3 regions of the Peribacillus sp. NPDC096622 genome follow, and region 3 is predicted to be linked to each of the others. Evidence: riboswitches for the same ligand, from Rfam matches in the RefSeq annotation. Region 3 holds a riboswitch; each other region holds the start of a gene.
The links. A riboswitch is a leader RNA that binds a small molecule or an ion and turns the genes downstream of it on or off. The one in region 3 is predicted to bind lysine.
Positions count from the first base shown of each region.

Region 1: another riboswitch for lysine. It lies ahead of ACIQYG_RS02015 (aspartate kinase); the one in region 3 lies ahead of dapA (4-hydroxy-tetrahydrodipicolinate synthase).
Region 2: another riboswitch for lysine. It lies ahead of ACIQYG_RS05360 (amino acid permease); the one in region 3 lies ahead of dapA (4-hydroxy-tetrahydrodipicolinate synthase).

Region 1 is NZ_JBIWES010000001.1:422,703-430,861, forward strand. It holds gene sdhA (succinate dehydrogenase flavoprotein subunit) at 1-973, opposite strand, end outside; gene ACIQYG_RS02005 (succinate dehydrogenase cytochrome b558 subunit) at 1,044-1,652, opposite strand; gene ACIQYG_RS02010 (YslB family protein) at 2,038-2,508, shown strand; gene ACIQYG_RS02015 (aspartate kinase) at 2,572-3,804, opposite strand; lysine riboswitch at 3,894-4,070, opposite strand; gene uvrC (excinuclease ABC subunit UvrC) at 4,132-5,904, opposite strand; gene trxA (thioredoxin) at 6,005-6,346, opposite strand; gene ACIQYG_RS02030 (electron transfer flavoprotein subunit alpha/FixB family protein) at 6,527-7,504, opposite strand; gene ACIQYG_RS02035 (electron transfer flavoprotein subunit beta/FixA family protein) at 7,572-8,159, opposite strand, start outside.
Region 2 is NZ_JBIWES010000002.1:416,926-425,084, forward strand. It holds gene ACIQYG_RS05355 (glycoside hydrolase family 13 protein) at 1-605, shown strand, start outside; gene ACIQYG_RS05360 (amino acid permease) at 655-2,106, opposite strand; lysine riboswitch at 2,202-2,386, opposite strand; gene ACIQYG_RS05365 (LacI family DNA-binding transcriptional regulator) at 2,635-3,597, opposite strand; gene ACIQYG_RS05370 (metal ABC transporter solute-binding protein, Zn/Mn family) at 4,227-5,144, shown strand; gene ACIQYG_RS05375 (metal ABC transporter ATP-binding protein) at 5,157-5,912, shown strand; gene ACIQYG_RS05380 (metal ABC transporter permease) at 5,923-6,846, shown strand; gene ACIQYG_RS05385 (metal ABC transporter permease) at 6,843-7,724, shown strand; gene ACIQYG_RS05390 (FtsW/RodA/SpoVE family cell cycle protein) at 7,871-8,159, shown strand, end outside.
Region 3 is NZ_JBIWES010000027.1:803-8,961, reverse strand. It holds gene pucL (factor-independent urate hydroxylase) at 1-840, shown strand, start outside; gene uraH (hydroxyisourate hydrolase) at 840-1,199, shown strand; gene tpx (thiol peroxidase) at 1,230-1,769, shown strand; gene ACIQYG_RS24960 (VOC family protein) at 2,718-3,137, shown strand; gene ACIQYG_RS24955 (D-2-hydroxyacid dehydrogenase) at 3,504-4,466, opposite strand; gene dapA (4-hydroxy-tetrahydrodipicolinate synthase) at 4,640-5,536, opposite strand; lysine riboswitch at 5,671-5,849, opposite strand; gene ACIQYG_RS24945 (recombinase family protein) at 6,291-6,863, shown strand; gene ACIQYG_RS24940 (metallophosphoesterase) at 6,967-7,827, shown strand.

The sequences.
Region 1 (8,159 bases), on a different contig from region 3:
GTTTAATATCAAGTAATTTAGGATCTTTATGTGATAGATCCAGGTAAACCATGTTTTCACCATTAATGCCAAGCTTCATGTTCATGCATACGTCGAAAATTTCACGAGTCGCGATATCACGAGGTACTAGATTACCATAAGCAGGGTATTTTTCTTCAAGGAAATACCAAGGTTTTCCGTCTTTATATGTCCAGATACGTCCACCTTCACCACGAGCGGATTCACTCATTAGACGAAGTTTGTCATCGCCAGGGATTGCTGTCGGGTGAATTTGAATGAACTCACCATTTGCATAATTTACACCTTGTTGATACACGATGGAAGCTGCTGATCCTGTATTGATCATTGAGTTGGTTGATTTACCGAAAATGATTCCAGGGCCGCCGCTTGCCATGATGACTGCGTCGCCAGGGAATGATTTGATTTCCATTGAAGTCAGGTTTTGAGCTACGATACCGCGTGCTGTTTGCTCATCATCGATGACAGCTCCAAGGAATTCCCAGCCTTCATATTTCGTTACAAGGCCTTCCACTTCATAACGGCGAACCTGCTCGTCCAATGCGTAAAGTAATTGCTGACCAGTTGTTGCACCAGCGAATGCTGTACGGCTATGTTGAGTACCACCGAAACGACGGAAATCAAGAAGACCTTCCGGAGTACGGTTGAACATTACACCCATACGGTCAAACATATGGATGATCGATGGTGCTGCTTCGCACATCGCTTTAACCGGCGGTTGGTTAGCCAAGAAATCTCCGCCATAAACTGTATCGTCGAAGTGGATATATGGAGAATCCCCTTCACCTTTTGTATTTACTGCCCCGTTGATTCCGCCTTGGGCACAAACTGAGTGAGAGCGTTTAACAGGCACTAAAGAAAATAAATCAACCTGTTGTCCCAGCTCTGCTGCTTTGATCGTAGCCATTAATCCAGCTAGACCTCCACCAACGATAACTATTTTACCTTTACCCAATTCTGTCACTCCCTTATTTCCATTAGCCAAGCTATGTTTTTCCTAATACTTATAAATGAACTCTATCTTCTTATACAAAAGCGAAAATTGCGCTGATTCCGATATAAGAAAGAAGAACGAAAACGATCAATGTAAAGTAAGTCATGATTCTTTGCGATCTTGGTGAAACTGTCAGACCCCAGCTCACAGCAAATGACCATAATCCATTAGCAAAGTGGAAGATTGCCGAGATAACACCAACAATATAGAACACAAGCATGAATGGACTAGAGAAAATATCCGCCATCATGTCAAAGTTAACTTCAGCACCCATAGCTGCTTGAATTCTAGTTGCCCATATATGCCAAACAAGGAAAATCAATGTTATGATTCCAGTTAAGCGTTGCAGCATGAACATCCAGTTACGGAAGAAACTAAATCTGCCTAAATTGTTTTTTGCTGTAAAGGCAATATAAATTCCGTACACAGCATGGAAAATGAGCGGTAGATAGATGACGACCCATTCCACCAAAATCTTCACGGGTGTAAACTCAATTAAATGAACTGCCCCATTAAATGTTTCTTCTCCTTTTGTTGCCATAAAGTTTACCGATAAATGAAAAATTAGGAATAGACCAATTGGAATTACTCCTAGAAGTGAATGAAGCCTGCGATTCCCAAACTCACGATTCTTTGCCACTAAGTGCCCCCCCTTAATTTGTGAAAAATCATGCAAAGATAATCTGGTGGCTACCTTTTATCTCCGCGTGAAAATACAGTATAGAGTCAAAAAAAAATCCTCTATACTTCCTTTACAATTATGTGACATGTCCATTTTACTCCTGACTTCTATGTGCGTCAAGAAAACGGATACAAGAAATCTCTTTTTCAGAATAGATTTTTTTGGATTAAATTGGCTATTTTTTGTTTGTCAAGGTGATATTTTGAATAAATTTCTAATTTACCTATTAATATCTCGGTATAATTTCTCATTTTTTTCCAATTGTTATTTAAATAAATAAAAAACAGTATAATTTGCAAAAGAAATACGTTTATAATAGATTTACAGAAAGAGGCGATAAATTATGAAAAAAAATATTGCTGCTGCGATAGAAGAAGAGATTCAAACTGAAGAAATTCAAACTGAAGAATTCCTGGTTCCAGCTTTCGGATACGAATTAATCAGAGAAGTTCTATTGAACGATATTCTCGGAAAAGACTCTAATCAAATCCTCTATTGGGCAGGTAAACAATTAGCAAGAAAATTCCCATTGAATGGCGATCAGGAAGTGATTGAATTTTTCCAAAGCGCTGGGTGGGGCAATCTGGAAATCTTGAAGTATACGAAACACGAAATGGAATTATCCCTGACGGGTGAAATAATCAGCCGCCGCCTGGATTTACACCCTGATTGTCACTTCCAGCTTGAAGCCGGTTTCCTTGCCGAGCAGTTTACACTGCAAAAGAAATTCCTCAGCGAATCAACGGAAGAAATCAAACGCCGCGCAAAAAAAGTGATATTCACCATCCAATGGGATCCCAGAGATCCAATCTAATGAGCCCTTAAAACAGACTTACCCTTTTTACCGGAAGTCTGTTTTTTATTGGACTCATGACACTTAAGCTAGCACATTTGCATGCTGACCAAGTTTAAATGCTTCATGAAGGGATTCAACCGCCTTCACCATTTCCTTTTCATTGATGACAGTCGAAACTTTAATTTCCGATGTGCTGACCATTTTCACTTGGATGCCTGTATTGGCCATCACTTCAAACATCTCGGCAGCCACTCCCGGATTGGATACCATACCAGAACCGACGATGGACACTTTGGCCAACCCGCTCTCCGTTTCGACCCGGTCGAATCCCAAGTGTTCTTTATTATTTTCCAGCACAATCAAGGCCGCTTCCGTATCTTCACTTTTTGTGGAAAAAGATAGATTGGTCGTATCCTCGGCAGTCATGCTTTGAATGATGATGTCCACATTGATCCGGTTTTTCGCAAGTGTCGTGAAGATAGTGGATAATGCACCAAGTGATTGGGGCAAACCATATATAGTGACCCTCGTAATGCTGTCTTCAAAAGCAATGCCGCGTACAATTAAGTTTTCTTCCATAGTTGCTTCCTCCTCAATGATCGTTCCTGATTCTCTCTCCATGCTTGAACGGACTTCAAGCGGAATTTGATAATTTTTTGCATATTCGACAGCCCTTGGATGAAGGACGCCCGCCCCCAGGTTGGCAAGTTCCAGCATTTCATCGTAAGAAATGGATTGGAGTTTTCGCGCGCCTTTTATGTAGCGTGGGTCCGTTGTGAAAACACCCGTTACATCCGTATAAATATCGCATCTATCCGCATTCAGCGCTGCAGCGATGGCAACCGCCGTCGTATCGGAACCGCCTCGCCCTAAGGTAGTGATTTCCCCATTTGCATCGTTACCCTGGAAACCGGCTACGACCACTATTTTCTTCTCCTGAAGCTGAGCTTGGATCCTCGTGGCATCGATGTTTAAAATCCGGGCATTCCCATGAACGGATTCCGTTTGCATGCCAGCCTGCCAGCCAGTATACGAAATGGCTTCATGTCCTTCTTCAATCAATGCCATCGTTAACAGGGAAATCGTTACCTGTTCCCCAGTGGTCAATAGCATATCCATTTCCCTCTTGCTAGGGGATCCGGAAATATCACGGGCCATGGAAACCAATTGGTCCGTTGTTTTCCCCATAGCTGAAACAACGACGACAACCTCATTTCCATTCTCCGCTTCCTCGATTACCCGATTGGCAACCTTTTTGATTTTTTCTACGCTACCGACGGATGTTCCGCCGAATTTTTGAACGATTAATGCCATCCTCATGCACCCTCTCTACTTTTTAGGCAATAAAAAAAGCAATGAGAAATATCTCATTGCTGTGGTCACATACCCTAATACTGTAAACACAGTGAGATAGCTCTCCAGGGTATAAACCCTGACAATCCGCCATTTATTAAATGTCGGACCAGGAGAACAAGGTATGAGTCTTGTCTTCCTTCGGCGTCGTCCCCTTTCAAAACCTTTCATGGAAGCTCATACTTCTCCAGGTTTTTACTCTTGAATTCCGCACCTCTATCAGCACTTTTAAGTTGTCTAGTTAAAAATTCCTTTTAATCATAGCATAGAGATTCATCGGTAGCAAGATTATTCTTGTAGTTTTCTAACGATTCCCTCGGCTACCCCTTTTGGCATGCCAGCTTCCATGATTTCCTCGGCCGTGGCCTCTTTGATTTTCTTCAATGATCCAAAATGCCTTAATAATTGCTTCCTTCGCTTCTCCCCGACTCCTGGAATATCATCAAGCTGGGAGTGAACCGCATTTTTCCCGCGAAGCTGACGATGAAACGTAATCGCGAACCGGTGCACTTCATCCTGAATTCTTTGCAATAGGTAAAATTCCTGGCTCCGTGAATCAAGAGGTACGAGTTCAAGCGGATTTCCGATCATCAATTGCGAGGTCCTATGCTTTTCATCCTTAATGAGGCCTGAAAGTGGAATATCAAGGCCCAATTCATTTTCGAGAATATCCCGCACTGCTTCGACATGTCCCTTTCCGCCATCAATGATGATCAAATCCGGAAGCGGCAGCCCTTCTTTCAATACTCGTGAATATCTTCTTCTGACTACTTCACGCATCGATTCATAATCATCAGGTCCCTGGACCGTCTTGATTTTATATTTTCGGTACTCTCTTTTTTCCGGCTTCCCATCAATGAACACGACTAAAGCGGAAACGGGGTCACTTCCCTGGATATTGGAGTTATCGAAAGCTTCAATTCGATGCGGGGTGTAGATACCCAGTTGTTTCCCGAGGTTTTCCACCGCATTGATCGTTCTTTCTTCATCTCTTTCAATCAAAGAGAATTTTTCCTGAAGGGCGATGGAGGCATTTTTATTCGCCAATTTAAGCATGTCTTTTTTCGCTCCCCGTTTCGGATGAATCGTTTTGACACCAAGCAGCCCTTCGGCCATTTCGGCATCCACTGATTCAGGCAGCAAGATTTCCTTTGGTTTAAAGTGGTTCGTAATCTCATAAAACTGACCGAGGAATGTAAGAAGTTCCTGTTCGGGTTCATCGTAGACCGGAAAAAGTGAAACATCCCTTTCTATCAATTTACCCTGACGGACAAAAAATACCTGAACGCACATCCAGCCTTTATCATAGGCAAAGCCAAATACATCCCTGTCGATGAAATCGGTCGTCATCATTTTCTGCTTCTCCATCGTAATATCGATGTGGGCAATCTTGTCACGGAACTCCTTGGCCCTCTCGAAATCGAGCTCTTCCGATGCCTCTAGCATTTTTTCAGTCAGTTCTTTTTTTATTTCAGTATGCCCGCCGTTCAAGAACCGGTTGATATCATCGACCATTTTTTTATATTCCCGTTCCTCTACATCATATACACATGGGGCCAGGCACTGGCCTAGGTGATAGTAGAGACAAACGCGATCAGGTAAAGTATTGCATTTCCTTAAGGGATAGATGCGGTCGAGCAATTTTTTCGTTTCGTTGGCTGCAAATGCATTCGGATAAGGACCGAAATATTTCCCTTTGTCTTTTTTGACTTTTCGCGTAATGATGAGACGCGGGTGGCGTTCCGCAGTCAGCTTGATGAAAGGATACGTCTTATCATCCTTTAGCATGACATTATATTTTGGGTCATGTTTTTTGATTAAGTTCAACTCTAAAATAAGAGCCTCGATATTGGAAGAGGTGACGATGTATTCGAAATCCTCAATCTCATTCACGAGCCGAAATGTTTTCCCATCATGAGATCCCGTAAAATAAGAACGGACACGATTTTTCAACACCTTCGCTTTGCCTACATATATGATCGTTCCCTGACGATCTTTCATTAAATAACAACCAGGTTGATCGGGAAGAAGGGCAAGTTTATTCTTTATTTGTTGATTCATGCATTCAGCCTCCTGTTCTCCCATTTTTACAATCATTATATATCAAGATAGCGAAAAAAGCTTCAAGTCCGCAGACTTGAAGCTTTTAGCTAACTTACTATTACGCGTGTTTTGCAATAAGTTCAGCAAGTGCTTCTTTAGGTTGGAAACCAACAACCTTATCAACCACTTCACCGTCTTTAAGGACGATTAATGTCGGGATGCTCATCACACCGAATTTTCCAGCTGTTTCTTGGTTTTCATCTACATCCACTTTTACGATTTTTGCTGTATCGCCAATTTCAGTATCAAGCTCTTGAAGAACAGGAGCAATCATTTTACAAGGTCCACACCATGGAGCCCAAAAATCTACAAGAACGACACCTTCGCTAGTATCTGTTGTGAAAGTTTGGTCAGTTGCATTTACAATAGCCATATATAATTCCTCCTCAAATTTACTCAAATAACTAAAAACAGTATAACATTGTTGCTCGAATCGATGCTAATATTTTGCTTCAGTGGTAGGATGTCCAAAAAAAGAGTAAATATGCAGGCCAAAATCCTTGCCTATCTGCCTAAATAAAGGGGCAAGACATGTATCGGTTTATGCCGAATGTCTTGCCCCTCATCTGTATTATTTCTATTACGCGTTAACTTTAAGTTTTTTGAATTCTTCCGTAAGTAATGGAACGACTTCGAAAAGGTCTCCGACAATTCCATAATCAGCCACATTGAATATGTTAGCTTCCGGGTCTTTATTGATGGCAACGATAACCTTGGAGTTGGACATTCCCGCTAAATGCTGGATCGCACCGGAAATTCCGCAAGCGATATAAAGGTCAGGTGTTACGACTTTACCCGTTTGCCCGATTTGCAATGAGTAATCGCAATAGTCCGCATCACATGCTCCGCGGGAAGCTCCTACCGCTCCGCCAAGAACCTGAGCCAGTTCCTTTAATGGTTCAAAACCATCTTCACTTTTCACGCCACGGCCACCCGCGATGACTACTTTCGCTTCTGAAAGGTCGACCCCTTCACTGGCTTTTCTAACAACGTCTTTAATGATTGTCCGTAAGTCCTTAATATCCACACTTAATGTAGAAACATCACCAGAGCGGGACTCATCTTTCGCTAATGGTTCGATATTGTTCGGACGGATTGTCGCGAAAATCACGCCATCTGTAACAATTTTCTTTTCAAATGCTTTACCAGAATATATCGGACGGGTGAAAACGATATTTCCGCCTTCTTCTTCAATGGATGTAACGTCGGAGATCAATCCTGATTCAAGCTTTCCAGCCAATTTAGGTGCAAGGTCTTTTCCTAGCGCAGTATGTCCAAAGAAAATCCCTTCCGGCTTTTCCTGCTCGATGACGGCAAGCAAGCTTTGCGCATATCCATCTGAAGTATATTGTTTCAATTGATCATTTTCGACTGCAATAACCCGGTCTGCACCATACTGGATCAATTCATTACCGAAATTTTGAACATTGTCACCAACTAAAACACCAACGATTTCCCCGCCATCCGCAGCAAGCTTAGCCGCACCGATAGCTTCAAATGATACATTTCTTAGTGAACCATCACGAACTTCGCCCAATACAAGAAACTTTCTAGCCATTTATAAAAACCTCCTGTGCTTTTTTTCTTTTTGTCGTGTGTTGTTGTTTTGAAAAGTACCGTATCGATTAAATCACTTTTGCTTCACTGCGTAATAATTGAACAAGCTCGCTAACTTGAGCACTGATTTCACCGTCCAAAACTTTTCCAGCTTCTTTTTTAGCAGGAAGGTAAATTTCAATCGTTTTTGTTTTTGCCTCAACATCTTCTTCTTCCAAATCCAGGTCATCCAATTCCAATTCTTCAAGCGGTTTTTTCTTCGCTTTCATGATTCCTGGCAATGAAGGATAACGTGGCTCATTTAGCCCTTGTTGAGCTGTCACCAACAATGGAAGAGATGCTTCGATCGTTTCGGAGTCCCCTTCGACATCACGGATAACGCTTACATTTCCATTTTCTATGTCCAGTTTAGTAATGGTTGTAATATAAGGAATTCCCAAAATTTCGGCAACGCGTGGTCCCACTTGCCCAGAACCGCCATCGATTGCAACATTTCCTGCAATGATTAGATCGGCATTTTTATCTTTTAAGTATTCGCCTATAATTTTGGCAGTCGTGAACTGGTCGCCATTTTCTATGTCGTCTTCTATATTTATCAATACGGCTTTGTCAGCACCCATTGCCAGCGCTGTGCGTAATTGCTTTTCAGCCTCTTC
Region 2 (8,159 bases), on a different contig from region 3:
TTCAAGGTACACCTTATATATATCAAGGGGAAGAGCTTGGCATGACCAATGTTGCATTTGAGGGCATCGATGAATACCGGGATATCGAAACATTGAATTCTTATGACGAACTCGTCAATTCTCATGGCTGGTCAAAAGAGCGGATGATGTCAGCCATCCACGCCCGCAGCCGGGATAATGCGAGGACACCGATTCAGTGGAATGACTCCCGGAACGCCGGATTCACGAAAGGGACTCCTTGGATTAAGGTTAATCCCAATTTTCCCGAGATTAATGCAGAAAAGGCCTACAATGATCCGAATTCCATTTTTCATTTTTATAAAAAGCTTATCCAATTACGCAAGGAACATGAAATCGTCGTTTATGGCCGTTTTGAACTGCTGTTGCCGGATGATGAACGAATATTTGCCTACACGAGATCGTTGGAAGAAGAAAAGCTGTTGGTGCTATGTAACTTTAAAGAAGAGCAGGCTCCCTATACTTTGCCTGAAGAGCTGCATGCATATGCTGCCACAAAGCTGATCGGCAATTATGATCAGGAGGAAGAAGGAATCTCCAGCAAACCCCTGCAACCATATGAATGCCGTGTTTATCATTTGAAATGAAAAAAGGACCTGTCCTTCTCCATTTAGGGAAGAACAGGTCCTTTGCGTATTATTTTGATTTAAGGTCACATTCCTCTAGCGGAATGATTTTCGTTTTATGCTTAATTTTATAGCCGAACCATAGGACGAAAAATAGAATCAAGCCAATGTAGGAAACGAACATTGAATTCCAATCGATCCCATCGCTGCTGAAAGCTTGATAGCCTTGTCCGATGATAATGATAATACAAAGGACAAGTGCGAATATAGGCCCGAATGGGAAGCCTTTTGCCCGGAATGGTAAAGCATTCATATCAAGGCCTTGAGCAGCGTAAGCTTTGCGGAACCGATAATGGGCAATTGCAATCCCTACCCAGGTGACGAATCCTGCCATGCCTGAAGCGTTCAATAACCAGATATAAACGACGCCATCACCGAAAAACGAAGCTAAGAATGCAACGCAGCCAACTAAAGAAGTCACGATAAGTGCATTCACGGGTACTCCTCTTTTATCTAACTTACCTAAGAACTTCGGTGCTTTCCCATCACGTGCCAAGTCCCATAGCATACGGGTTGAAGCGTACATGCCAGAGTTACCAGCAGAGAGTACGGATGATAAAATGATCGCGTTCATGATGGATGCGGCAAATGCAAGGCCGGCCCGTTCAAATACAAGCGTGAATGGACTTACGGCAACATCTTCACTCAATAAACGTGAATCGGTAAACGGAATGATCATGCCAATTACAAAAATGGCTAAGATATAGAATAAGATGATACGCCAGAAAACGGATTTGATCGCTTTTGGGATATTTTTTTCTGGATCCTCACTTTCACCAGCGGTCACTCCAAGCAATTCAGTACCTTGGAATGAAAAGCCGGCAGCCATGAATACACCTAGAATCGTGAAGAACCCTCCGTTAAAGGGACCTTCGCCCATTGTGAAATTGGAAAAACCAATTGGGTCTTTCCCACCCATGATTCCGAGAATGATCAGAACACCCGTGATCAAGAAAATGACGACTGTCACGACCTTGATCATGGCAAACCAGAATTCTGTTTCCCCGAAACCTTTAACTGACATGTAATTGATAAGAAACATAGTGATTAACGCAATGGCACTCCAGATAATTGAAGGGCTATCAGGGAACCAGAACTTCATAATTAAGACAACGGCTGCCAATTCAGCGGCAATGGTGATTGCCCAGTTATACCAGTAGTTCCAGCCAATCGCAAAACCGAAAGACGGATCGACGAATTTGGATGCATAGACACGGAACGAACCGGCCACTGGCATGAACGCTGCCATTTCTGCAAGACTTGTCATTAAGTAATAAACCATGATGCCGATGATCGCGTATGCCACCAAGGCACCGCCGGGACCGGCTGAATGAATGGCACCGCCACTTGCTAAAAATAAACCTGTTCCAATCGTTCCACCTAATGAAATCATCATTAAATGACGCGCTTTCAGGCTCCTTTTCAGTTCAGTAGGGCTTGATGCTGATTGTGAATTTGACAATTGATGTTACACTCCTTTTTATTGGAAGGGAACGAAAAATAAAAAACAGCAGTCGAAAAAGATCGACGGCTGTTTATAATAAACCCGTTTATCCTTCCGAAGATAGCTCCCCACGCTTTGTGAAAAAACGTGACAGTGGTGTTCCTATTCGGTTACACCGCCAGCAAGAATATACATGGAATATACCCTAACTTCGGCAACTTATCCTTTCAAACGGAGTCTTTAATTTTCCAGAATCTCGTCCGTTTTACTTTTATAAGCTGCAGCCTCTAACTCATCGGTAAATGAGGAAGTATTCAATTTTCTAAAATCGTTGGCGTCAGCTTGTGGGTGACGTCGGACGATTATATTCATGAAATTCATGCAATCGCTAATAGATTGCTAGTAATTGAGTAAACTTTACTATATCAAAATTATAAAATAACTTCTGGGATATCGCAATGATTATTTTACGTGGTTATTTTTTCCTAGTTAATGAGTGATGGCAGTAAGGAAGAATTCAAGTACTAAAATAAAGCATCCTAATGACTAAACGGTTTTCCTTTTTATTAGTGCGTAGTCCAGTTTTACATGTTTGACCTCTTCAGGATTCTCAAATAGGTCCACTGCCATTTTCCCAATCCATTCCAGCGGTAAGGAGATGGTCGTGATGTCGAGCATTTCACCAAGGCTATCATTATTGAAGCCGAGAATGGCCACATCTTCCGGTACCCTTATACCCGATTTCTTAGCGGTAAGAATGAAACCCGCCGCCGTGTCATCATTCGTGATGATGATGGCATCAGGTTTATCCATCATCGAATTCCATTCCTGAAACAATTGTTCACCGTCTTTGATGTGATAACTGCCTTCAAATAGCCATTCTTTATTGTTTATCAGTTGATGTTTACTCATGATATCGTTAAAGGCCTTTGTACGATGGGAACTATTTCTGCTTTTTTTACGGCCGAGGCTGTATCCGATTTTCTTATATCCTTTAGCAATCACGTACTCAAGGGCACAGGAAAAAGCGGCATAATGATCAATGCTGATGGATGAGAATTCAGCTTGGGCTGTATCTTCACATAAAATAATCGGTCCGTATTTTTGATAATCCAAGAGGATTTTCATTTCCGAAATCCTTGAACAAACGATAATGCCATCGAGCTGCTTCATTTGCAGCATATTAAAAGCCTGAATCTCTTTCTCTCTATCATAATTTGTTTGAAAGATGACGATATGACAGCCAATTGCATTTGCCTGTTTAGTGATTCCGTTAACGATTGCCCCGTAATATGGGTGATTGTTGAAGGGGATGATGATGCCGATAAGATTGGTTTTGCCTTTTGAAAGATGAATGGCGTTGATGTTTCTCGTATAATTCAAACGATCGATCGCTTCTAAGACGCTCTTTCTTTTATCGGGGCTTACATATGGATGATCATTCAATACACGAGACACTGTTGAGACAGATACACCAGCACATTGAGCTATTTCTTTAATATTTGTCATGGTATCACCGTTTTTTCTTTTTTTATATTGTACAGTATGAAACCCATTTCAGGGCAAGGGAACAGTGTGGGACTGCTGAAGATTTCTTTAAATAAGGTCTTGTTCTGGTATTGGTTTCATCCTTTAAGATTTGTTTAAGTCTTAGAGGAGGAGGAAATCATGATGTTTCAAACTTTAATCACCCTGTTTGTGCTTTGCGGAATCGAATTGGGATTTGCGTACTTGGCAATTTCCTTGAAACAGGAAAAATAAGTGTCAAAGCCCGAATTCCGCGGCATTATGCGTAGAAACCGTGTTTACTCGTGAATTTCACGTCGTCCCTAAATAGCTCTTCTAGGTTTATATTCACCATAAAAACTCCACAATATAAATATAACTTCATCATTCGGAATGACTGACTGTCAGGGAGCTCCCTAGTGGAGCTTCCTGACAGTTTTTGCTGTGTGTATTAGTCATCCGCCTTTTTGAAATGTTTAAAAATAGTTGCACTTTTTTTGTATATTTGTGTATAGTATAAAATAAGTTGTGTAGAGGAAACTTTTTAGCATTTACGACAATGTAAAAAAATTTACACTTAGTTTTGCGCATGGCAAACTATTTTAGAAAGATGAAAAAGGGAGGGAATATGGATGGGTTTTCTAAAATCTATTGGAGGCGTGCTTGCTGCATTGCTGATTTTAACGGGGTGCGGCAATGAAACGGCCGAAAGGGGTAATGGCAAGCTGAATGTCGTTACAACAACGGGAATGATTGGGGATTTGGTTGAGAATATCGGCGGTAAAAATGTCGAGGTCACAAGTTTAATGGGACCGGGAGTCGACCCCCATCTATATAAAGCGACGCAGGGTGATGTGAAGACACTGGATTCGGCTGATATGATTTTTTACAACGGATTGCATCTTGAAGGGAAAATGGCGGATATATTTGAAATGATGAGCAAGGATAAACCGACGATTGCCGTAACGGAAGACTTTAAGGAGAACCAACTTCGCAAAGTGAGTGCAGCGGAGCATGATCCCCACGTATGGTTTGATGTAAAGCTTTGGATCGTTGCGGCGGAGGCAGTTAAGAAAGAATTGATTGCCAAGGACCCGGACAATGAAGCAGAGTATCGTGAAAATTATGAGGAGTATGTTCTGCAATTGGAGGAACTTGATAAATATGTCCAGGAGGAAATTAATAAAGTGCCAGAAGACCAGCGGGTGCTCGTTACAGCACATGATGCTTTTGGATACTACGGGCAGTCATATGGCCTGGACGTAAGAGGGCTCCAAGGGATCAATACATTATCGGAATATGGATCAAAAGATGTGACGGATATGCGGAATTATCTTGTGGAGAACAAAATAAAAGCGATTTTCATTGAGTCAAGTGTACCGAGGAAGGCTATCGAGGCTGTCATCCAAGGAGCAGGTAAGCAGGGCCACAAAGTGGAAATCGGCGGTGAATTGTTCTCGGATGCCATGGGTGAAAGAGGGACGGAAGAAGGAACATATATCGGAATGGTCCGTCATAATACCGACACCATCGTCCGTGCTTTGAAATAAGGGGGGGAAACTATGAATCAAGCAGCTTTGAAGGTCGAGAATTTAACGATTGCTTATCATAAGAAACCGGTTGTCGAAGATGTCTCGTTTGAGGTGCCGGAAGGGAATTTAATCGGTATCATAGGCCCAAATGGAGCAGGGAAGTCCACTTTGATAAAGGGAATACTCGAATTGATCCCAAAAATATCGGGGCAAATCACAATAAAGGGCTCTACTTATAAAACGATGAGGAAGAGTATCGGCTATGTACCACAGCGGGAGTCAGTGGATTGGGATTTTCCGACCAATGCACTTGATGTCGTGATGATGGGCAGATATGGTCATCTCGGATGGCTGAGGCGACCAGGGAAGTCAGAAAGGCAGAAGGGGATGGAGTGCCTGGAAAAGGTGGGGATGGCTGAATACGCTAACCGCCAGATCAGCCAGCTATCAGGTGGACAGCAGCAACGGATATTCCTGGCTCGTGCATTGGCACAGGAAGCGGATATTTATTTTATGGATGAACCGTTCGTAGGGGTGGATGCCGCAACAGAGAAAGCGATCATACAATTGCTGATGGAATTGAAGGAAAAAGGCAAAACCGTTCTGGTTGTGCACCATGACCTATCCACCGTGAAGGAATATTTCGACTGGACGATGTTATTGAATAAGAAGGTGATGAAAATAGGTCCGACAGAGGAAGTGTTCATTCCCGAATACTTACAGGCAACATATGGAGGCCGCTTAGCGATACTATCAGACACAAAGTCCGGCCTTTTATTAAAATGAGGTGTACACGATGAACATAATGGACATTATCACTGATCCAAATACAAGGTGGATATTGCTCGGCACGATGTTCCTCGGATTAAGCAGCGGGGTCATCGGCAGCTTTGCCTACCTCAGAAAGCAATCTTTGCTTGGCGACACACTCGCACATGCAGCGTTACCCGGTATCTGTGTCGCCTTTATGTTAACTGGGGTGAAATCGACTTCCTACTTTCTGGTAGGTGCTGCCCTGGCTGGCTTAGTGGCTGTCTTCTTGATCAGTGTGCTTACGAGATACAGTAAGATCAAGCAGGATGCGGCCTTGGGAATCGTCTTATCTTCTTTCTTTGGCTTTGGAATTGTCATGCTTACGCAAATCCAGCAGAGTGAGTATGGAAACCAGAGTGGGTTGGATACCTTTTTATTCGGGCAGACGGCGTCAATGGTGATGTCCGATGTATATATGATGATGACGGTTTCCTTTATTCTCATTTTCACTTGTACCGTATTTTTTAAAGAATTCAAATTACTGTCCTTTGACCCTGGGTTTGCTAAGGGGATGGGATTGCCAGTTGTTTTTCTGGATTATTTCATCATGATGCTGATCGTGGCAGCTGTAGTGATCGGCATCCAGGCTGTAGGAGTCGTATTGATGGCATCTTTACTGATCACGCCTGCGGTATCTGCGAGGTATTGGACGGAGCGCCTGCATATCATGGTCATCCTGTCTGGCATATTCGGAATGTTGAGCGGCGTGTCTGGAACGTTGATCAGTACATCGGTCAATGATTTGCCAACAGGACCGTTAATTGTCTTATCCGCGACGGTATGGTTTTTCTTTTCCATGCTTTTTGCACCTAAACGCGGAGTGCTTTCATCTGTATGGAGAAGGGTATCGACGAAAAAGAAATATTCTCTCGAACAGGATAGAAGGAAAGGGAGCCACTCATCATGAATGATTTTTGGATTATCTTAGTCGGAGCATTAGTGGCGGGTTCTTGCAGTGTATTAGGGTGTTTTTTGATAGTCAGGAAAATGACGTTGATTGGGGATGCAATCAGCCATTCCGTTTTGCCGGGAATCGTATTGGCATTTTTAATGACCGGAACCCGTGATTCGGTTCCAATGCTGATCGGGGCGGCTGCGCTCGGCTTGCTTACCGTATTCTTGATCCAGCTTTTCCAATCGTCTGGCGTTCAATCCGACGCAGCGATCGGGATTGTATTCACCTCCCTTTTTGCAACGGGGATCGTGCTTGTGAGCTTGTACACGCAACAAATAGATTTTGACCTGGAGCATGTCCTTTATGGCGAAATAGCCTATACTCCATGGAACACGATGACAATCGCGGGAATCGAAGCTGGACCAAAAGCTGTTTGGATAGTCGGCAGTTGTTTTATCCTGAACCTCATACTGATCTTCCTTTTCTTCAAACAGTTTAAACTCGTATCTTTTGATCCATCACTTGCGGCTGCAATGGGAATTCCTGTACTGTTCTTCCATTACTTATTGATGAGCCTCATTTCACTGACGACTGTAGCTTCTTTTGATAGTGTAGGTTCCATTTTAGTAGTTGGAATGCTCATCATACCTGCGGCAACGGCATATCTGCTGTCAGACCGTTTAAGCCTCATGATATTGGTCAGTATCGGGGTCGGGGTGCTAAGTTCCATCATCGGCTACTATTCAGCCACCATTTTGGATGCCTCGATATCAGGCTGCATGGTGGGTTCGGCCGCCATATTATTCGGATTGGCCTTTCTCTTCTCCCCAAGCCATGGGTTGGTCAGCCTATTGCTGAAACGGAGAAAATCAAAGGAATCACATGCATAGCTCCCCCGCCTACAGGCTTCATGGAAATGATTCCATGAAGCCTGTAAACTATCCTTCTATATAGTTGTGATTTTATTTGTTTAAAGTATAATGAATAAGTGTATTTATAGATGTATCGCAGGAGCCTTTTTAAGGGAGAGTTAAGTATGGAAGAACAAAATAAATTTTCGTCACGAATAGATTTTTCTTTGGTTACAATATTGCTGTTATTATGCGTTGGAAGTTGCCTGGCAATCTATAGTGCCCAAACGACTGGACAGTACGCTGAAAACTTCTTAATAAAACAAATTTTTTGGTATATAGTAGGAATCGGAATCGTATTAGGGTTCATCACCCTTGATTCGGATCAGTTGAAAAAAATTTCTTGGTACGCCTATGGCTTCGGATTATTTTTGCTTTTTTTGCTGATCATTATGCCGGATAGCATCGTTCCTG
Region 3 (8,159 bases):
AATTGCCAGATTTCTCTAAAAGGGGAAGCTTTTTTATCTTCTTTTACGGAAGGAGATAATAGCTTGGTGGTTGCAACGGATTCCATGAAAAACATCATTCATCGCCAGGCCGCCAATTATCAAGGAAATACGGCGGAAGGTTTTATAAAGTTCATATGTGAAGTTTTCCTTGATAAGTATAGCCACATAGATGCAGTGGAACTGACAGCAACTGAAGTTCCCTTCGATCATGTACTCGTTCCAAAAGGGGAAGGGCATGAAAATAGTGATGTTGTCTATCGATGTTCCAGAAATGAAAGGGCTACCACTACAATCGAAGTGAAAAGGACACCTACCGGAAGCAAAATCGTTAAGCATTCAAGTGGAATAGTTGATGTCCATTTAATCAAGGTTAAAGGAAGCTCTTTTTATGGATTTATTCAAGATGAATACACCACACTGCCAGAAGCTCAGGATCGTCCACTATTTATCTACTTGGATTTCGATTGGGAATATAGCCGCTGGGAGGATGGCACTGGAGCGGATCCAGAAAAATATGTAGCAGCAGAACAAATTTGTGATATTGCAAACACAGTGTTCCATGAACTGAATAACCGTTCGATTCAGCAGCTCATTTATCATATTGGCATTAGGATTCTAGAACGTTTCCCTCAGTTAGCGAATGTTCAATTTAAAACCAATAATCGTACATGGGAAACGGTTGTAGAAACGATTCCAAATTCAGAAGGAAGTGTTTATCAGGAACCTCGTCCTCCGTTTGGCTTCCAAGGCTTTGTCGTTACACAAGAAGACGTTAAACAAAAAAAGGCAGCTGATTCAACTGTAGGGGCTTCCCGATAATGGACAGTAAGCTGACCACACATGTTTTAGACCTGTCTAAAGGCCTGCCGGCAAAAGGGATGAAGATAGAACTTTGGGCCATAGCAGAACAGGGAGACCATTCTTTCATTAAAGAGGTCTGTACAAACAACGATGGGAGAGTGGATGATCCGCTTCTTCAAGGGGATGATCTCAAACCAGGTGAGTATGAGCTTGTCTTTTATGTTGGGGAATATTTCAATGATGGAGCGAATGATCCTTATATAAGGCCATTTTTAAATAAGGTCCCACTTCGTTTTGGTATTAGAAGCAATGAAGAACATTATCATGTTCCTCTGCTGGTTGCTCCAGGAGGATATAGCACCTACCGAGGAAGCTAGTAAATCAGTAAGAGAGTTGGAGGGTTCAATTTGGCACATGAGCGTACTGGTGTTGTGACTTTAGGCGGTAATCCAGTGACCTTGATTGGTCCTGAACTAAAAGTAGGGGATAAGGCCCCTGACTTTACACTATTAACAAATGACCGCCGTAAAGCACATTTAACAGACTATAAAAATAAGACATGCATCATCACGACTATTCCTTCGCTTGATACTGGTGTATGTGATTTACAAACAAGGCTCTTAAATGAAGAAGCAAGCAAAATGGGTGATGATGTAGCAGTCTTGGCTATCAGCGCAGACCTTCCCTTTGCTCAAGCAAGATGGTGTAAAGAAAGTAATGTCGAAGCTATAACCATTCTCTCCGATCACTTTGATTTGTCTTTTGGTACTGCATATGGAACGTATATGAAAGAGCAACGATTGGAATGCAGGGCAGTATTTGTAATAAATCAAGAAGGAACCATTAAGTATGTGGAATATGTACCGGAAGTCACGAATCACGCAGATTATGAATCCGCATTGCAGGTAGCGAAGGAAGTGATAAATAAAGCTGGTGCAGCTAAATAAACATTTTCCCTCAAGAAGGATATTAACATTTCATTCTATTATCCGTAAGACCGTCCGATTTACAAAAGCTGGACGGTCTTTTGATGATACTGAATTATGACTTCATTAACGCAAACGGAGAAAAGTACTTCTACCCAAGTCGCTTTCTAATGTCAAAATATAATAAAATAAACTAAAATTAAACATTAATTCCTGTTATTTGAAGTGGAATTATGCTATAATGAAAGTCCAATAGCTTTATATAACATGGAAGCGCTTCCTTATCCAAGGAAGTGCTCTTTTTATCTTTTTCACTTACTAATTAACATAACAATTCTAAAAACACCTGAAATATTAATTGCACCGTCTTCCTGGGGTTCCGGATTACATGGTCCGGAGGGAGAATGCGAAAAAAGGTCACTAGAAACAGGACTACCCGTAATAGTCTGTAATCGTACTGGCGAAGACGAAACTGTCCGTTTTTGGGATGCAGAAAGCATGATCATAAAAAATGGTGTACCCCTCCTGACTCATAAATCAAAACAATCAGCCATACTTACCTTTGAATGGGATTTACAAAGCATGGAATTACTATCCCCTCATTTCGACATCGATTACATATAATGAGAACATACACCAACTCTTGTTGTGCGCTAGTGAAGAAACGGAGCTGTCATTTAAGGCAGCTTTTTCTTATTGCTAGAGGCAGGATAGTTCAACGGTGCCGCTTGATCTTTGTTCAACAATTGGGACATTTTCTTGAATAAGAGAAGGGTTTAGTCGTAAGTGAATCGAAGTTAATCAAAGGGATAATTGTTCAAATCACTTTTGATGAAATATTCATCTCACTGACATACTGTTGTCAGCATTAGACGTTTACAATAGCCAGAACAGCAACCTAGGAAATTACCCGGCGACCCTAAATATTGAAGTATAGTTACTTACTCAACATTGAGGAGGAAATCGATTATGAGTGACACAAAGACATTAAGAGGACTCACCACCGTCAGTTTTTGGGCGGCTGATCTAGTGGCGGCAAAGAAGTGGTACACAGAGCTGCTGGGTATCGACCCATACTTCGAACGCCCAGGTTATGCCGAGTTTCGCCTCGGGGACTACCAGCACGAGCTGGGCCTAATCGATAGCCGCTACGCGCCCGGTGGTTCGTCGACCGGCGCGGCCGGTGGTGCTGTCGTGTACTGGCACGTCGACGATGTGACAGCAACTTTCGAGAAGCTGCTGTCTATGGGAGCGAAAGAACACGAGGCACCCACAGTTCGCGGTCAGGGGTTCATTACTGCCTCCGTGGTTGATCCTTTTGGGAACATCCTAGGCATTATGTACAATCAGCACTATTTGGACGTTCTGGATTCGAAGAGAAAAGCGTGATCCGCTCTGCCGGCATTATGGAACTATAGGGATTAAAAAAGGTTGTTATAAATTCCAAAGAGCATGGGTAATTTCTTCAGATAAGAAGGGGGGAAGAGCCACTTTCCCTGAATTAATTACGCATAAGGAGAGTATGTTACTATCGCCATACGGTAACTTCATCGTAAAAAGCCTATCTCTAGTGAGGGGGCTTTTTAATTTATAAGAGGAATATAAAGCTAAACAAATGAAAATCCACTTTCAATGATCCTTAAAAAATCATCATATTATTTACTTTCAGTTAGAAAGCCGCATTCCTCTGTTGAAAAATGCGGCTGTTTCAATAAATACTCAATTGAAAGCAAATAACATCAATTATAATAGGGTTTAGTACCCTCGATTCCGATCTACCATTCCATTTAATGGTTGTTCACTTGAAAATCTCCTTAAATTTTCTATGAAAAAGTTGCTCACTTCGTTAACCGTACTTGGCCCTGACAGATGAGAAGTGACAAACACATTCGGCATGGACCAGAAGGCATGTTCTTTTGGCAACGGTTCTGTTTCAAATACATCGAGGACAGCTGCCTGAAGATGTCCTGCTCGCATGACAGATATTAAATCCCCTTCATCTATCAATGCTCCACGGCCAACGTTGATAAGGGAAGCAGTGGATTTCATCGCTAAAAGAAGGTCTTGGTTAATGATATGATAAGTGGAATCCGTTAAAGGAAGGGTTAGGACCAAATAATCCAGATCCTTTACAAATTCACCCCATTGATTTGGAGTAAAGTGGCGATCCACTAGTGTTGCTTGTTTTCCACTAAAGCTTAAGCCATGTACATTCATATCAAATGCTCGAGCTTTACGTACAAGTTCAGCGCCAATCGATCCAAGTCCAGCGATCCCGATTGTTTTCCCCTTAAGGGTTTCGGAAATGAAAGGATCCCACCTCCGCTCCAGTTGCGATTGTTTCATCCGAGGACCGTCTTTCACTATGTCCAAGAGAAACAAAAATACATATTCCGAGATGTAAGCACCAAATTGGTCAGTAATTCGAGTTAATGTAATGTTTTTAGGTATCGATTTGTCCGAAATCAAATCATTGACTCCGGCTCCCATTGATTGAAACCAGCGAACAGATGAGGCAATTGGTTTACATAGTAATTGTGTAGGGAAATTCCATCCCAAAATAACTTCAGTGCCTGGTAAATATTTTTCTGCTTCCCCCAAAGTTTTCGCTGCCTTCACCGATGTAAACCCATTATTGCGGATACGATCAGCATAAGCATCGACCTCTGTCTGAATAGGACTAAATACAAGAATGTTTGGTTTGTGTGTACCCCCCATAGGCTCTCTCCTTATTGATTCTTTATATATAGTATAAATTCTTCCTCCTGAGTCGTACAATGATAAAAAACAGTGCACTTCTTTCGGAGTATGCACTGCTTTTCAAATTTCTCCAGTTTACTATTGATTTTATAGAAAATCGGTATTAAAGACTCGTTTAATGAATCATTCGTTTATTTATTTAATAATATTGCTTCTGTGTTACAAGGTTGTAGAGCTATTTGTAGTGCTCTTTTTTCTTCATGGTTTAGAGGGACCAATGGTAAGCGGACACCTCCAACATTCACCCCCCGCATATTTAATGCTGATTTTACTGGTGCTGGGCTTGGCGCAGCAAATAATGCTTTCATGATTGGAAGAAGTTTACGATGTGTAGCGGCGGCAGCATGGACATCACCATTTTTAAAGCTATTGATCATTTCTTGCATTTCATTACCAATTATGTGTGAAGAAACCGAAACAATGCCTGTTCCACCGATGGCTAAAACCGGTAATGTTAACCCATCATCGCCGCTGTACAATGTAAAATCACTAGTTGTTTTGCTTATGATTTGTGCCATGGCATCTAAGTCACCGCTTGCTTCTTTTACTGCCACGATATTGTTGATTTTTGAGAGGCTAACAATCGTCTCTACTGACATGTTTACAACACTTCGACCTGGAATATTATAAAGCATTACCGGTAATGATGTTGAATGGGCAATAGCGCTAAAGTGCTGAAATAATCCTTCTTGAGACGGCTTGTTATAGTATGGGGTAACGAGCATGATTCCGTCGACTCCTGCGGCCTCAGCTTGCCTTGTCAAGCTGATAGAAGCTTTCGTGTTATTTGAGCCGGTTCCAGCTATGACTGGAACTCTTCCATCAACAACTTCTACAACAATTTTGAATAAATCTACTTTCTCTTCTGTAGTTAATGTAGGGGACTCTCCAGTTGTACCAGCTATTACCAATCCATCAGAACCATTAGCAATTAAATAGTTTACTAAAGCTCTCGTAGCATTAAAATCAACCTCATCATTATGATTAAACGGGGTAACCATTGCGGTTAAAACTTGGCCAAAATTCATAACTTCACACCCTTTTGTATAATTTTTAAAAATATTCAGAGGTGGTTAGGGCCGTTCAGGAGTAAACGCAAAAAAGCAACAACGAGGATTCGCTGCTGCAGTAGAAACAATATTTATCAAAAAAATGTTTCCGCGCATAAGATAGCCCTCCATATAGTTTCCTATATGACAGTTCTGTATTTATTCAATAGCAGAACCAGCTTCAAGAACATGAGATTCTTTCCGCTTCGGCAAATTCCCCTTTCCACAATAGTCATAGGATCTCATTCTCCTCAAAATGTGTACTAATGGTCTTTGCTCCTCTATCCTCACTTCAAAAAATTTTGAAGTAAGAAAATATTTAATTGATTGTAATATAACAGGGAATCCATTCTGTTGCAAGGACAATTTGTTTTTATGTAATCATTTCTACTATGTGTGAACTGGCTTTTGGTCAAGGAAAACACTTTTCCAACGGTTTTCAATCATGGCTGCATGATCAAAGAAAGGTTTAACTCGAAACTTCATAATCACTGGCTATTTGAAGAACCTCGGGCAATGTATATGAAAAAGTGTTATTTTCGGGGTAATTTGCGCTAATTTTGAGTGAGTGCTATTTTGCACATCCAACTTTAAAACCCAGCTACCTTAAAATGTTTAATTAAATGTCTATAATTTAAAACTTTAAGACACTTTTAAAATCTAACATATTATTTGTTAATTTATCCTTGTTTACTGTCTAAAAGTTTTAAGACTTATAGACAAAGGATGATACATATTGTTAATTGGTTATGCGAGGGTTTCAACTACTGGCCAAGATTTAGAAACACAAAAGGAAATTTTGGAAAGTGAAGGGTGTAAAAAGCTTTTTGTTGAAAAAGTAACAGGAACAAGTACAAAACAAAGAGCCCATCTTTATGAAGCTATTGAATTTGCACGAGAAGGAGATACATTAGTTGTAACTAAAATAGATCGTTTAGCTCGTTCTATTATGGACTTGAATAAGATCGTTCATGAACTAGCTGAAAAAGGAGTTAATGTAAGATTTGTAAAAGAAGATATGAAGTTTGATGGTTCAAACGAAGGAAACAGCTTACAAACACTGCTCTTTAATATTTTAGGTTCATTCGCACAATTTGAACGTGATCTTATTGTAGAAAGAACTACAGAAGGTCGGGAGAGAGCTAAGAGGCAAGGGAAACATATGGGAAGACCAGGGCAAGATGAAAAGACTTTAAAACGTGCTATTAAGCTATATAATGAACGTGAAACAAACGGAATGAGTGTAAAGGACATTGTAAAAACTACAGGAGTTCCACGTTCCACGTTATATGCAAAGATTAAATGATTCTTAAACTGAATCCGGGGCTGCCATTTGGTGCCCTTTTTGCTTAATGAACTAAAGGGGCAGTATAGTTTAAGTAAGACACTGGTTTTTACAGGAGGAAATAATGGTTAAAAAACGTAGAAAAATTTTAGTGATCACCTTAACAATTTTAATCATTTTAGTAGTTTATTACCTTTTACAACTTAATTGGATTTCGGCCTCCAATGAAACTGTTCATTTAGAGGATTTGCCAGAGGAATTTGATGGGTTTAAAGTCGTACAGTTATCAGATTTACACAATAAAGAATTTGGAGAAGGAAACAAAAGGTTGGTTAAAAAAATCAATAAAATTGAGCCAGATATAATTGTTATAACTGGTGATATGTTAAATAACTCTCACGACATACCAAATAACGGAGAAGTTCTAATAAAGTTACTTGAAAATCTAAATAATAACTATCCGATTTATTATGTGACAGGTGAACACGAAGAAGGTTTGTATTACGAAGATAGAAACAAGTATCAAAAAGAAGGCACAAAAGAAGCATACGAAGAAAAACTAAGCAATCTTGGTGTTACAGTTGTAAATGATGAACAAACAACAATTACAAAACAGGATGCAATAATTAACTTGTATGGGCTAAAAGAACACTTGTCAGGAGAAATTCAAATTGAAGAACGGTTAGGCGAAACAAATGAAAACGAAGTAAATATTTTACTTTCGCATAGACCTTTTTATTTTGATGAATATGCTGATTGGGGAGCAGATTTAGTCTTTTCTGGTGATACTCACGGGGGAATGTTACGTCTACCTTTTATTGGAGGGATTATTTCAACAGAGGGGTTTTTCCCAGAATATGATGGTGGTTTGTTTCAAAAAGAAAACTCAATAATGGTTGTAAGTAGAGGTTTAGGTAATAATCCAATTCCCCTTAGAATAAATAATCGACCAGAAGTAGTTGAAATTACCCTAAAAAGTAAATAAGTAAGTAATTCTTATTGATGTAACGGGTGCATTCGTATAAGAAGAAATAGTGGTGAAATATTGATTTTTATATTAAGATCTTCCGCAATCGGGTGCTATTTCTTGAATAAGGTTAGCTTTTCTAAATGAACTAACAGGTGCGTTAGTTCATTAAGGAACACAAAAATGATCAATTAATAAAAGAATAATCCAATTAAATAGTATAAGGGCATGTTTTGATTAATCTTTTTTCAAAACATGCTCTTTAGATTTATTTATCAAGGTTTTTTGTATTAATTTGATCAAACTTTGTTTCAAATCTACAAGTAACTAACAAATTTTAAAATTAATGA